2 regions of the Mesorhizobium sp. INR15 genome follow, and region 2 is predicted to be linked to the other one. Evidence: predicted binding sites of a transcription regulator. Region 2 holds the regulator's gene; the other holds the start of a gene.

Region 1 (7,370 bases), 340 kb from region 2:
CGTCGGTCAGGCTGTCGCCGAAAACAACCTTGGCGGCAAGCTGGCACTGGTCGGCTTCGACAGCGACGAGAAGCTGATCAAGTTCCTCAACGACGGCGTCATTTCCGCTCTCGTCGTCCAGGATCCATACCGGATGGGCTATGACGGCATCAAGACCGCGCTCGCCGCATCCAAGGGCGAGAAGGTCGAGGCCAATGTCGACACCGGCGCCAATCTGGTGACCAAGGCCAACATGAAAGAACCCAAGATCGACGCGCTGCTCAACCCGAAACTCTGAGCCATCGCATCCGAAATCGTTTCCGGGGCGACTGGCCCCGGAAACATCCCTGGCCGGCACAAACGGCTTGGAAATCCGCAGGCTTAGGCTAGGCTGTTTTTGGGGCATTCCTTGCCTCGCCGCGTGCCCATCGTGAGGCCAATCTGGGAGGATTGTCATGACGTCGACGGCGCAGGAACTGCACCCCGCCCCCGTGCTGGAGGCCGGCAGGACCATCCTCGAATTGCGCGGACTGGAAAAGCGCTATCCTGGCACGCACGCGCTGAAGCCGGTCAACCTCGCCTTCAAGTCAGGCGAAATTCACGCCATCGTTGGCGAGAACGGCGCCGGCAAATCCACACTCATCAAGCTTTTGACCGGCGTCATGCCGCGCACCTCAGGCGACGTCTTCTGGGAAGGCAAGCCGGCAGCGCTGGCGACCCCGCATGAAGCGATGGCGCTCGGCATCAATGCCGTGCATCAGGAAGTCGTGCTGTGCCGTCACCTGACAGTCGCCGCCAACATGTTCCTCGGCGAGGAGAACTCCCGCTTCGGAATCCTGCAGCAGCGGGCCATGGTCAAGGAAGCACAGAAGATCATCGACGATCTCGGCTTCGACTTGCCGGCCCATGTCGTGCTTGGCGACCTGACCATCGGCCAGCAGCAATTGATTGCCGCGGCCCGCGCCACGGTACGCGGCACCAAGTTCCTGATCTTCGACGAACCCACCGCTTACCTTACCCGTAAGGAGGCCGACCAGCTCTTCACCCTGATCCGCCGCCTGAAGGGCGAAGGCGTGACGATCATCTACATCAGCCACCGCATGGAGGAAGTGTTCGAACTCGCCGACCGTGTTTCGGTGCTGCGAGACGGCACACTGGTCGGCACCCGCGACATTGCCGAGACCAACGATGCCGAGCTGGTCAAGATGATGATCAACCGCTCGATCGAGCAGGTCTACCACAAGGAGCATTTCACGCCGGGCGCCCCGATCCTCGAGGCGAGGAACCTGTCGGGCAAAGGGTTCGAAGACGTCTCGATGACGGTTCGCGCCGGTGAGATCGTAGGACTCTATGGGCTGATCGGCGCCGGGCGCAGCGAGTTCGTCACCACGCTCTACGGCCGCCACGCCAAGTCGGCGGGCCAGGTCCTATGGGAAGGCAAGCCGGCCAGCATCAACAACGAGCATGATGCGATCAAGCTCGGCATGGCGCTGGCGCCGGAGAGCCGCCGCGACCAGGGCCTCTGCCTCAACCTGCCGGTCGGCCTCAACCTCAACCTGCCGATCTACAAGCGCATCTCCAACAACATGCTGATTTCCGGTACGCAGGAAAAGACGCAGGCCGATCGCCAGATCGCCGATCTCCGCATCAAGACACCTACGCGGAGCGCACTGGCCTCCAGCCTGTCGGGCGGCAACCAGCAGAAGATCGTCATCGGCAAATGGCTGGCGCACGGCGCCAAGCTGTTCATCTTCGACGAGCCGACCGTTGGCGTCGATGTCGGCACCAAGGCCGAGATTTACCGCCTGTTCGGCGCGCTGTTGTCAAAGGGCGCCGGCATCATCCTGATCTCGTCCTACCTGCCGGAAGTCTACGAGCTTGCCGATACGCTGCATGTGTTCCGACGCGGCAAGCTGGTGGCAAGCCATGGCTATCGTGCAGCAAGCCACGAAGACGTGCTGACGCAAGCGATCGGCTGACAAGCGAACAAGACGAATAAAAGAAACGGGAGGAACCATGAGCACCGAAACTCTACCGGCCGAAAAGCCGAAGCGGAATTACAACGTCCTGTTTGGGCTGACGCTTCTGGCTCTGCTGGTTCTGCTCTGGATTCTGCTGTCGGTGACGACAAGCAGTTTCGCCTCCGCCAACAACATCGCCAATCTTCTGCGCCAGGGGTCGATGATCGCCATCATGGCGGTCGGCCAGACCTTCGTCATCATCACCGGCGGCATCGACCTGTCGGTTGGCGCCGTGGTCGGCTTCGCCACTGTCGTCGTCGCCATGATGATCAATGCCGGTTTCCCGATCTGGCTGGCCATTCTGGTGACGCTGCTGGTCGGCGTCTGCATCGGCCTCTTCCACGGTTTCGGCATCGTCAAGATGGGACTGCCACCCTTCATCATCACGCTGGCAACCCTGACTTCGCTGCGCGGCATCGGCCTTTTGATGACCAACGGCAACTCGATCAACATCAACAGCGACAGCTTCACCGCCTTCTCCCGCAACTCCTTTATCGGCATCCCCAATCTGTTCTGGATGGTCATCCTGGTCGGCATTCCGGCCTACATCTTCCTCCATCACAGCCGCTGGGGCCGCTATCTCTTTTCGGTCGGCTCCAACGCCGAGGCGTCGCGCCTGTCGGGCGTCAATGTCCAGCGCACCATTTACATGGCCTACACGCTGTCAGGCCTGTGCGCGGCCTTCGTCGGCGTCCTGCTTGCCGCCCGCATCGGCATCGGCAACCCGACGCAGGCCGAAGGCTGGGAACTGCAAGCGATTGCTTCGTCGGTCATCGGCGGCACATCGCTGTTCGGCGCGGTCGGCTCGGTGCATGGGCCGCTGCTCGGCGCCTTCATCCTGGCCACCATCAACAACGGCGCCAATCTGCTCAACGTCAATTCGTTCTGGCAGCGCATCATCACCGGCGCGCTGATCATCATCATCGTCTATTTCGACGGGTTGCGCCGCCGCGGCGGCAAGTAACCCACCCCCTGGCGGAATTGCCGGCCCTCTTCGTTCGATGGGCCGGCAACGCCATGACCTGACTGGATTGAAACATGAAAGCCGTAGTCTGCCGCTCGCCCGGCGACCTTGTTCTTGAAGACCATCAGGCGCCCGGCGCGCCGCCTCCGGGCTGGGCGCTGGTCGCGGTCAGCCATGTCGGCATCTGCGGCACCGACTACCATATCTTCGAAGGCAAGCATCCGTTCCTCGCCTATCCCCGCATCATGGGCCACGAGGTATCGGGAACCATCGTGGAGACAGGCGCCGGTGTCGATCTCGCCGTTGGCGAACCGGTGGTCATCAATCCCTATCTCGCTTGCGGCAAATGCATCGCCTGCCGGCAAGGCAGACCCAATTGCTGCGTCAGGATCGAAGTGCTCGGCGTCCATCGCGACGGCGCCATGTGCGAGCAGATCCTGGTGCCGGCACAAAACCTCTATCCGGCCAACGGCCTCTCGCTGGCCGACGCCGCCGCCGTCGAATTCCTGGCCATCGGCGCGCATGCGGTGCGCCGGGCGCGGGCCGAACCAGACGCGCGTACGCTGGTCATCGGCGCCGGCCCGATCGGCCTCGGCACCGCCATCTTCGCCCGCATCGCCGGCCTCGACGTGAGCCTGCTCGACATGAGCAGCGAAAGACTGGGCTTCGCGGCAAGTGAACTCGGCTTCTCGGTCCTTGATGGTTCGCAAGCATCAGCGGCCGATCTGGTTCGCGAAGCAACCAACGGCGAAGGCTTCGACGTGGTCTTCGACGCCACCGGCAACACCCAGTCGGTGCAATCGGCCTTCGCCCATGTCGCGCATGCCGGCACGCTGGTTCTGGTCAGCGTCGTCAAGGACGACATCAGCTTCTCCGATCCCGAATTCCACAAGCGTGAGATGACGCTGGTCGGCAGCCGCAATGCCTTGCGCGCCGACTTCGATCATGTCGCCGCCTCGATCCGTGACGGCGCCGTGCCATTGGCGAAGCTGGTTACCCACACAACAACGCTTGCCGCTACGCCGTCCGATCTCGCCCGCTGGGCACATGAAAAGTCCGGCCTGATCAAGGCTGTGATCGAGATTGGATCATAACACGGAATTGAAGATGCCCGCGCAGGTCGACCCCCACTCCGTCGAGCTGCGCTCGACACCTCTCCCCCGATCGACGGGGTAGAGGAAGGGCGCGAGCTTTTACCGCCAACGCTCCTCCAACCGGGTTCTTCCTCTCCCGCCATCACAGCGGGCTCCCCTTCCTCTCCCTCCGGAGGGGGTAGAGGTGGCCCGGCGAAGCCGAGACGGAGTGGGGGAAGCCGGTCCTCAGACGCGAAGCCGCCGACAGGCGGGCGCGATCGAGATAAGTCACGGTCTGATATAGGATCCGCCCTACAGCGCCGACAATTTCAACTCCACCCGCTCGGCCGGAAAGCGGGATTCGGAAAACTGGATCGGCTGGCCGTCGGGCGTGACGTTGATGGCAACCGTGACCAGCACGATGGCGCCCGGCCGCAGGTCGAGGTCGGCGAGGTCGGCGGCATCCGCATGGCGCGCCGACAGCACGGTCGACTGCCTGAGATAGTCGTCGATGCCGAAGCGTGCCAGCGATGCGGTGATCGATCCGGTTTGCGCCATCGCGGCGTCGATCCCGGCAAAGCGTTTGGCATCGAACCAGCCGGCGGCACGCGAGACCGCCCGCCCATCAGCTTCACCGCGCGTCTCCAAGCGTATCACGTCAGCGCCCCTGGCAAGCCCAAGGCCCTCGGCGACGCGCGGGCTGGCCGGCTCGACCGTCGACGCGAGCAGCACGATATGCCGCTCCGATGTCTGCCCTTGCAGGCCGGTCGAGAAGCGCGTGCGCGCGCCGATCGGGTAAGACAGCCGTTTGCGTGACAGCACGAAAGTACCGCGCCCCTGCTCGGCCCGAAGCACGCCTTCCTGCACAAGGGCCGAAATGGCACTGCGTACCGTATGGCGGTTGACGCCGTAGCGTTCGGCCAGCGCCACCTCGGGCGGCAGTGCCGCATTCTCGGCAAAGTCGCCAACGGCAATCGACTGCAGGATCTTGTCGGCGATCTGGCGCCACAGCGAAACGCCGCTGCGCCGCTCAATGCTGTCGGCCGTCTGTTGCCCAACCATCTTTTGCCCCCGGCCTTCCAACCCCTGTCATCCACCCGTCATGGACACACGTTAGATAATAGATATAATTTGTATAGTTGTCTATATCAATAGACAAATTTAGCAATGAGGAATGTTGATGATGCGAGGACAGGAAGCAAGGGACCAGGCCGGGCGCAAAGCCGCCATGGCAACACTGGCGCAATCCAGCGGCGACGACATTGTCCGGCTCTGGAACGTGTCGGGCCTGCCCGTCGAGGCCGAATTGCTGCGCGGCCCCGAAACCGGGCTGGTCACCATGCGTGGCCGCATCGGCGGCGGTGGCGCGCCGTTCAATGTCGGTGAGGCCACCGTTACCCGGGCCACTGTGCGGCTGGCATCCGGCCAGGTCGGTCATTGCTACGCGCTCGGCCGCGACAAGCAGAAGGCCAGGCTGGCGGCGATCGCCGACGCGCTTTGGCAGGACCCCGGCCATCGTCATGAGGTCGAGACCAGGCTCATCGCCCCGCTGCAGGCAACACTGACCGAGGCTCGTGACAAGCGCCGCGCCGAGACGGCGGCGACGAAGGTCGATTTCTTCACCATGGTTCGCGGAGAAGACTGATGGACGTTTCAACGCAAGCAATCGACGGCGGCTTTGCCGATCCGGTGTTCAATGCCCAGACCGTCTTTCGCGCCGTCATGGACGCGATGGCGCGGCCAGGCACGGTGCAGCCCTTGCCGGCCTTCGCCCGCCCGCCGGCGCCATTGACGGCAACCGCCGGCGCCATCGCCCTGGCGCTCTGCGACAACGACACGCCGCTCTGGCTCGACCCTGCCCTCCAGGCTGCGGCTGCGGTGAAAACCTGGCTTGGCTTCCACAGCGGCGCGCCGATGGCCAACACGCCGGCTGACGCGCATTTCGCGCTGATCGCCTCGCCCGCCGAGATGATGGCGCTCGATGGCTTTTCGCAAGGCACGCAGGACTATCCCGACCGTTCAACCACACTCATCCTGCAGGTGAGCGACCTCTTTTCGGGCGCGCCGCTGCTGCTCCAAGGTCCCGGCATCGAGGCCAGCGCGACGATCGCGCCAGCAGCGATGCCGCGTCACTTCGTCGAACAGTGGAAGCAGAATATCAAGCGCTTCCCGCGCGGCATCGACATCATCCTGGCCGCACCGGATGGCATCGCCTGCCTGCCGCGCACGACCCGCATCAAGACGATGGAGGCTTAACATGTATGTCGCGGTAAAAGGCGGCGAAGCCGCCATTGCCAACGCTCACAGCCTGCTCGCCGACCGGCGGCGCGGCGACCGGTCGGTGCCGGCGTTGAGGCTCGACCAGATCGTCGAGCAACTGGCGCTTGGTGTTGACCGGGTTATGAGCGAAGGCTCGCTCTACGACCGTGAGCTGGCCGCGCTTGCCATCGTCCAGGCACGCGGCGACATGATCGAAGCGATCTTCCTTGTTCGCGCCTATCGCACGACGCTGCCGCGCTTCGGTTATTCCAAGCCGATCGACACCGCCACGATGCTGATCGAACGGCGCGTGTCGGCGACCTACAAGGATCTTCCCGGGGGCCAGTTGCTCGGCCCTACCTTCGACTACACGCACCGCCTGCTCGACCCCGAGCTTGCCGCCGGTGCCGATGTCCCGGAACCCTTGCAGCGTGCAACTGAGGCGGAAGCCATGCCGCGTGTCTCGGCGATCCTTGCCCGCGAAGGCCTGATCGAGCCGGACGGCGACATGCCTGGGGATCATATCCCGGGCGACATCACCCGCGAGCCGCTGGAATTTCCAATGGCGCGCGACATCCGCCTGCAGGCGCTGTCACGCGGCGACGAGGGTTTCCTGCTGGCGCTCGGCTATTCCACCCAGCGCGGCTATGCCCGCAACCATCCCTTTGTCGGCGAGATCCGCATCGGCGAGGTCGATCTGGAACTCGACGTGCCGGAACTACCTTTCGCCGTGCCGCTCGGCACGGTGCACGTCACCGAGTGCCAGATGGTCAACCAGTTCAAGGGTTCGGCCAAGGCGCCGCCGCAATTTACGCGCGGCTATGGCTTGGTCTTCGGGCAGAGCGAGCGCAAGGCGATGGCGATGGCGCTCTGCGACCGGGCGCTTCGTGCTTCCGAACTCGGCGAAGATGTCGTTGCCGCCGCACAGGACGAGGAATTCGTCATCTCGCATTCAGACAATGTCCAGGCGACCGGCTTTGTCGAGCATCTCAAGCTGCCGCACTATGTCGACTTCCAGGCCGAACTCGATCTCGTGCGCCGCATGCGCGCCGAATACGACGCCCGAGAGAATCC
Region 2 (7,370 bases):
AGTCGAGCGGATTGACCCCCAGACGCAGGCTGGAGATGACGTGCAGGCCGATCCAGATGATCAGCAGCGCACCAATCATGCCAAGCATGCGGGTATCGATTTCAGTGGCTTTCAGGAACCGGGCGACCACGCCAAGTTCGGACGCACGCGCGGTGTCGGCCTGCGGGTTGGACGTCGTGTCGGTCATGATTTCCCTCCCACCGGCTTGCCGTCTGACGCGGATGCCGGAACACAGCCTAGAAGCTATCCACCCGAGGCGGAAACACAAATCTTTTTGAAAAAACGTCGCGGCTTGAGAGCAATTTCAGGAAAAGTGCGCGGCGGTTTTCCCGGTAAAAGCGCATGGCGCTTTCCCTTGGGAATTGCGAAAACAAAACCCTGGAGCGTTTCAGGAAACACTGAACCGCTCCAGGGCCGTGGCGTCGGGATCGATCCGATCGTTCAGCCTTACTTGCAGGCCGCGACGGTGCCGGCGGCAACGCCGGTGCAGACTTCGTCCTTCTTGATCCAGCCGGCGTCGATGACGAGGTTGAGATTGTCCTTGGTGATCGCAACCGGGGTCAGGAACAGCGACTTGACGGTGTTACCGCCAGGCGTGGTGAAGTCCTTGGCGCCGGCCACATCGGCCATCTTCTTGCCGTCGGCGAGCTGCGAGGCGATTTCGGCGGCGGTCTTGCCGAGTTCGCGTGCGTCCTTCCAGACCGAAACAGTCTGCGTGCCGAGCGCGATGCGGTTCAGGGCGGCGTGGTCGCCATCCTGGCCCGAAACCGGCACGGTGCCCGCCAGACCTTGCGCCGTCAGCGCCGCGACGACGCCACCAGCGGTGCCGTCATTGGCCGCGACCACCGCATCGACCTTGTTGTCATTGGCGGTCAGGAACTGCTCCATGTTCTTCTGGGCGTTGGCAGGCAGCCAGCCGTCCGTGTAGGCCTCGCCGACATTCTTGATCTTGCCGCTGTCGATGGCCGCCTTGAGCACTTCCATCGAGCCCGAGAACAGGAAATCGGCATTCGGATCGGCGCCTGAGCCCTTGATGAAGACGTAGTTGCCTTCCGGCTTCACCTTGAACACTTCGCGGGCCTGCATGCGGCCGACTTCCTTGTTGTCGAAGGTCAGATAGAAGACGTCCTTGTTTTCGATCAGGCGGTCATAGCCGACGACCGGAATGCCTTCGTCCAGTGCCTTCTGCACGGCCGGGCCAATGGCCGAGGCATCCTGCGCCAGGATGATCAGCGAATTGGCGCCTTGCGAGATCAGGCTCTCCACGTCCGTCAACTGCTTGCCGGGATTGGACTGCGCGTCGGCGGAAATATACTTGTCGCCAGCGGCCTCGATGGCCTTCTTCATCGCCGCCTCATCGGTCTTCCAGCGCTCTTCCTGGAAATTCGACCACGAGACACCGATGACCTTGTCCTTCGCCTGCGCGACCGACACGAGCGTCAGCGACATGGCGGCACCCGCCAGGATGGCGGCTGTGAATCTTTTCATGTTATCCTCCCTGCGCCGCGTGTGGCGCGACCAAACTGACCCGAAGGCCGGCACAAAGGCTCTATTTTTTCGAGCCTCGAAAAAACACTGGTCCAACGTCAGAGCGCTGTCAACATCGATTCTGATGGTTTCTGATGTTCGGAGTAATTTTTTTCGAGCCCCGTAATAAATAATATGACAGGACTGCCGGGTTCTGCCAGTATTTGGAGTGTGTCACCGACGGCCTTCGATTGCACGAAAGGTCGCGGCGGCGGGGAGGAAAGCAGGAACAATGTCGGTCGGAATCCGTCACGACGATTTGCGCCGGCGCAACCGGGCGATGGTTATTTCGTCCGTACGCCGGGCAGGACAGCCGTCCCGCACCGAAATCGCCGCCACAACCGGGCTCAGCCATTCGACCATCTCGGCGATCTCCTCCGACCTGATCGCCGAAGGCATTCTCACGGAAAGCAAGCCAAGCGAGACCGTGTCCCTGAAGCGCGGCCGCCCCCAGGTTGGCCTCAGCCTCCACCCGGAAGCCGCCGCCGTGATGACCGTGGTGTTGTCGCTGAACTTCCTGTCGGTTGCCGTCATCGACTATGCCGGCCAGGTGATCGCCGAGGAGCAGCGCCGGCTGGACACACTGACCATGTCGCGCGAGGCGCTCATTGGCGAATGCGTCGCCATCGTGCGGCGCCGGCTCGAGGATCCGGACCTCGATATCCACAGCGTCGCCCGCATCGCACTGGCCATTCAGGGCATTACCGATTCCCATGCCCGCGCGCTGCTGTGGTCGCCGATCACACCACAGACCAACATCCCTTTCGCCGACATCCTGGAAGAGGAATTCGGCATCCCCGCCACCATGGAAAACGACTGCAATATGATGGCGGTTGCGCTGCGCTGGCGTAACCCGGAGCGCTACCGCGATGACTTCATCGCCATCCTGCTGTCGCACGGCATCGGCATGGGCCTGGTGCTGAAGGGCGAATTGTTCACCGGCACCCATTCGTCCGGCGGCGAGTTCGGCCACATGATCCATCGGCCGAACGGTGCGCTTTGCCGCTGCGGACGGCGCGGCTGCGTCGAGGCTTATGCCGGCAACTACGCCATCTGGCGCAACGCCAGGCAAATGGGCGAGGACGCCGAACCGGTCGACGTCAGCGACGCGGAGATGCGGGCGCTGGCGGCATCGGCTCGCGAAAGCGATGGGCCGGAGCGCGAAGCTTACCGCAAGGCCGGTGAAGCGCTCGGCTTCGGTCTCGGCAGCCTGTTCGCGCTGATCGATCCGGCGCCTGTCGCCATGGTGGGCGTCAGCGCCGCCGCCTTCGACCTGATCGAACCGGCGCTGCGCGAAGCCATAGCCCAGACCGCCGGTGGCCAGCACTCGAAATCGATTTCCTTCGACACCGAGCCGAATGAGCTGCCGCTGATCCGCGAAGGCTGCGCCATGCGGGCGCTGACCTTCGTCGACCAGGAGATTTTCGCGCCGGGCTCACAAACAAAGCCTGAATCCGTCGGCAAGGACGTCGCCTGAATTTGCCGGCTTTCAGTCTTCCCTGATGGCGTAGCCCGCGCCGCGAATGGTGCGGATGACGTCGGGCATGCGGCCATTGTTGACCGCCTTGCGCAGCCGGCCGACATGCACATCGACCGTGCGCTCGTCGATATAGATCGTCTCGCCCCAAACATTGTCGAGCAGTTGGCTGCGCGAAAACACGCGGCCAGGATGACGCATCATGAATTCGAGCAAACGGAACTCGGTCGGCCCGAGCCGGATCTCGCTTTTCTTGCGGTAGACCCGGTGCGATTCGCGATCGAGCACGATGTCGCCGACCTTGAGCACACTGGACAGGACTTCCGGCTTGGCGCGGCGCAGCAGCGCTTTTACCCGAGCCATGAATTCCGGCGTGGAAAACGGCTTGACCAGATAGTCGTCGGCGCCGGTGGAGAGACCGCGTACACGGTCGCTTTCCTCGCCGCGCGCGGTCAGCATGATGATGGGCAACCGCTCCGTCTCGGGACGCATTCTTAGCCGGCGGCAGAGCTCGATGCCGGAAACCGCCGGCACCATCCAGTCGAGCACCAGAAGGTCGGGAACATTCTCCTGGAGCCGGATTTCGGCCTCATCGCCGCGCGTTACCACTTCGACCTGGTAGCCCTCGGATTCAAGGTTGTAGCGGAGGAGCACACCTAGCGGCTCCTCGTCCTCCACCACCATGATGCGTGGCGCGATCATCGGCTGGTCACCCCTGTCATGCCGCCGGCACGGTCATTGCCGTCTCGTCCTGCTTCGGACGATTGGCGGGCAACTGCGTGCCGGTCAGGACATAGTACGCGTTTTCAGCGATGTTGGTCACGTGGTCGCCGATGCGCTCAAGATTCTTGGCGCAGAACAGCAGATGCGTGCAAGCGGTGATGTTGCGCGGATCTTCCATCATGTAGGTCAGGAGCTCGCGGAACACCGAGGTGTACTTGACGTCGATGCGCTCATCGTCGGCGCGTAGTTTCGCCAGGGCGGCCGCGTCGCGCGCCGCGTATTCCTCGATGACGCCCTGTACCTGGATCAGCACCAGCTGCGCCATTCCGTCGATGGAGTGCGACAGGTCGCGCGGCGTGACGCTGAGGCCGACGGTGCCGACGCGCTTGGCGATGTTCTTGGCCAGATCGCCGATGCGTTCCAGATCGCCGGCCATGCGGATCGAGCCGACGACATGGCGAAGATCGTCCGCCATCGGCTGCCGCTTGGCGATCAGCGTGATGGCGCGGTCGTCGAGCTCGCGCTGGCGCGCGTCCATGATGGCGTCATCGGAAACGACGCGCTGCGCCAGCGCGTTGTCGGAGGTCAGCAGCGCCTTGGTTGCACCGCCAACCATCGCGCCGGCGAGATCGCCCATATCGCTGATGAGCCTGCTGATCTGTCCGAGATCCTCGTCGAAAGAAGCGACTGTATGTTCGCCCATGATCTTGTCCTCGTATGCCTGAGACTCAGCCGAAGCGGCCGGTGATGTAGTCCTGAGTGCGCTTCTCGCGGGGCGACGTGAAGATCTTCTCGGTCTTGTCGAATTCGACCAGCTCGCCCAGGTACATGAAGGCTGTCTGCTTCGACACGCGCGCTGCCTGCTGCATGTTGTGGGTGACGATGACGATCGTGTAGTCGGCTTGCAACTCGTCGATCAGCTCTTCGATCTTGGCGGTCGACAGCGGATCGAGAGCCGAAGCCGGCTCGTCGAGCAGGATGACTTCGGGCTTCACCGCCACGGTGCGGGCAATGCAAAGCCGCTGCTGCTGGCCGCCGGAAAGGCTGAGGCCGCTGGCATTGAGCTTGTCCTTGACCTCGGTCCAGAGCGCCGCACGCTTCAGCGCCTGTTCAACGCGACCGTCCATCTCGGACTTGCTGATCTTCTCATAGAGCCTGACGCCGAAAGCGATATTCTCATAGATCGACATTGGGAACGGTGTTGGCTTCTGGAACACCATGCCGATCTTGGTCCGCAACAGGTTGAGGTCCTGCGAGCGGTCAAGAACGTTCTGGCCATCGAGCAGCACCTGGCCCTCGGCGGTCTGCTTCGGGTAGAGCTCATAGATACGGTTGAAGACGCGCAGCAGCGTCGACTTTCCGCAGCCCGACGGTCCGATGAAGGCGGTGACGCTGCGCTCTGGCAGCGACAGCGTGATGTTCTTCAGCGCCTTCGACTGGCCGTAGAAAAAGTTGAGGTTCTTGACCTCGATCTTGGCCTTGGCGGTTGCCTCGGTTGCGATCGTCATGTCTGGAGACAACATCTGGCTCATTTGTCCTCTCTGCGTCCGGTCAGGCTGCGTGCAAAGATGCTAAGCGCGAGAACCGTCAATGTGATGATGAGTGCACCGGTCCAGGCCAGTTGCTGCCATTCCTCGTAGGGGCTGAGAGCAAACTGGAAGATGGTGACAGGCAAGCTGGCCATCGGCGCGTTGAGATTGCTGCTCCAGAACTGGTTGTTGAGGGCCGTGAAGAGCAGCGGTGCCGTTTCGCCGGAGATACGGGCGATCGATAGCAATATGCCGGTGACGATACCGGAAAGGGCGGCGCGGTAAGCGACGGATTTGATGACAACCCAGCGCGGCGCGCCGATCGCGGTGCCGGCTTCACGCAACGCGTTCGGCACCAGGTTGAGCATGTCCTCTGTTGTGCGCACAACGACCGGAATGACCAGGATGGCGAGCGCCACGGAACCGGCGAGCGCCGAGAAATGCCCCATTGGCCGCACCATCAACTCGTAGACGAACAGGCCGACGATGATCGACGGCGCGGAGAGCAGGATGTCGTTGATGAAACGCACCACGGTGGTGAGCTTCGAGAAGCGTCCGTACTCGGCCATGTACGTGCCGGCCAGCACGCCGATCGGCGTGCCGACGATAACGGCGATGACCGTCATCACCACGCTGCCGTAGATGGCGTTGAGCAGGCCACCGGCATCACCCGGCGGCGGCGTCATCTGCGTGAAGACGTCGAGCGAAAGGCCGGCAGCACCCTTGTAGAGCAACGCGCCGAGGATAAGCGCCAGCCAGGCAAGGCCGATGCCGGCGGCGACGACGCACAGCGTCATCATCACGCCATTCTTGCGCTTGCGGCTTTGTTGAAGCGATGTGGCTGTCGACATCGGTCAGGCTCCCGTGCGGGCGTCGATGCGCATCAGCATGTAGCGTGCCATGGCAAGGATGATGAAGGTAATGACAAACAGGATCAAGCCGAGCGCCACCAGCGAGGATGTGTAAAGATCGCCGACGGCTTCGGTGAATTCGTTTGCGATGGTCGCTGAGATTGTCGTGGCCGGCGCGAACAGCGAGGTGCTGATCCGGTGCGCGTTGCCGATGACGAAGGTCACCGCCATCGTTTCGCCGAGCGCACGGCCAAGAGCAAGCATGACGCCGCCCATGATGCCGATGCGGGTATAGGGAATAACCACGCGCCGGGTCACTTCCCAGGTCGTGCAACCGATACCGTAGGCCGATTCTTTCAGCACTGACGGCACCGTGTCGAACACGTCCTTGGTGATCGAGGTGATGAAAGGCAGGATCATGATGGCGAGGATCATCGCCGAGGTCAGCAGGCCGATGCCGTAGGGTGGGCCGGCAAACAGGTTGTTGAGGCCGGGAACGCCGTGGAACAGCCAGATAATGAAGGGTTGAACCGTCGTCTGCAGGAACGGTGCCAGCACGAACAGACCCCAGATGCCGTAGATGATCGAGGGGATGCCAGCGAGCAGTTCAACCGCCATGCCGATCGGGCGCCGCAATGGGCGCGGGCAAAGTTCCGTGAGGAAGATTGCGATGCCGATGCCGAGCGGCACGGCAATCAGGATGGCGATGGCCGATGTGATGATGGTGCCGTAGATGGGCGCCAGCGCACCGAATTTCTCAGTGACCGGGTTCCAGCTTTCGGTGGTCAGAAAGGAGAAGCCAAAGGTAGACAGCGCTTGCCAGGAACCGGCAAACAAGGAGATCGCGACACCGCCGAGCAGCACCAGCACGAGGATCGCGGCGGCACGGGTAGCCGCATGAAAGATAGTATCGGTCAGCGCGAAGCGTCTGACGATGGCGTCGCGCGAGCCTTTATTGGCTGGCAAGGCTTCCTGGACAGCACTCATGTCAAGCTCGGCTCTTTGTCTTGAGAAAAAAGGAGCGCCGCAAGGCGCGGCGCTCCTTCGGGTGAAATTACTCGCCGGCGTAGACGGGCTTGCCGTCGGCCATGATGTCGGCCTTCCAGGAGGTCTTGATCAGGTCCACGACGCTGTCCGGGATCGAGACATAGTCAAGCGCCTTGGCGGTTTCCTTGCCGTCCTTGTAGGCCCAGGCAAAGAACTTCAGGGCTTCACCGGTGGCAGCCGCATCATCCGGAGCCTTGTGGATCAGCACCCAGGTCG

Evidence for each region. Region 2 encodes PhoB, which activates phosphate uptake and scavenging genes when phosphate is short. Its sites were predicted from a motif close to TGTCATNNANCTGTCAT; they were not measured.
Region 1: the regulator PhoB is predicted to act here: its motif matches at 5,125-5,141, upstream of phnF (phosphonate metabolism transcriptional regulator PhnF).

The regions. Positions count from the first base shown of each region.
Region 1 covers NZ_CP045496.1:1,959,876-1,967,245, reverse strand. The annotation lists gene GA829_RS09540 (ABC transporter substrate-binding protein) at 1-277, shown strand, start outside; gene GA829_RS09535 (sugar ABC transporter ATP-binding protein) at 435-1,958, shown strand; gene GA829_RS09530 (ABC transporter permease) at 1,996-2,964, shown strand; gene GA829_RS09525 (zinc-binding alcohol dehydrogenase family protein) at 3,039-4,058, shown strand; gene phnF (phosphonate metabolism transcriptional regulator PhnF) at 4,350-5,099, opposite strand; gene phnG (phosphonate C-P lyase system protein PhnG) at 5,221-5,682, shown strand; gene phnH (phosphonate C-P lyase system protein PhnH) at 5,682-6,293, shown strand; gene GA829_RS09505 (carbon-phosphorus lyase complex subunit) at 6,295-7,370, shown strand, end outside.
Region 2 covers NZ_CP045496.1:1,619,316-1,626,685, reverse strand. The annotation lists gene GA829_RS07875 (sugar ABC transporter permease) at 1-187, opposite strand, end outside; gene xylF (D-xylose ABC transporter substrate-binding protein) at 448-1,488, opposite strand; gene GA829_RS07865 (ROK family protein) at 1,760-3,004, shown strand; gene phoB (phosphate regulon transcriptional regulator PhoB) at 3,017-3,706, opposite strand; gene phoU (phosphate signaling complex protein PhoU) at 3,723-4,430, opposite strand; gene pstB (phosphate ABC transporter ATP-binding protein PstB) at 4,456-5,259, opposite strand; gene pstA (phosphate ABC transporter permease PstA) at 5,256-6,107, opposite strand; gene pstC (phosphate ABC transporter permease subunit PstC) at 6,111-7,094, opposite strand; gene pstS (phosphate ABC transporter substrate-binding protein PstS) at 7,162-7,370, opposite strand, start outside.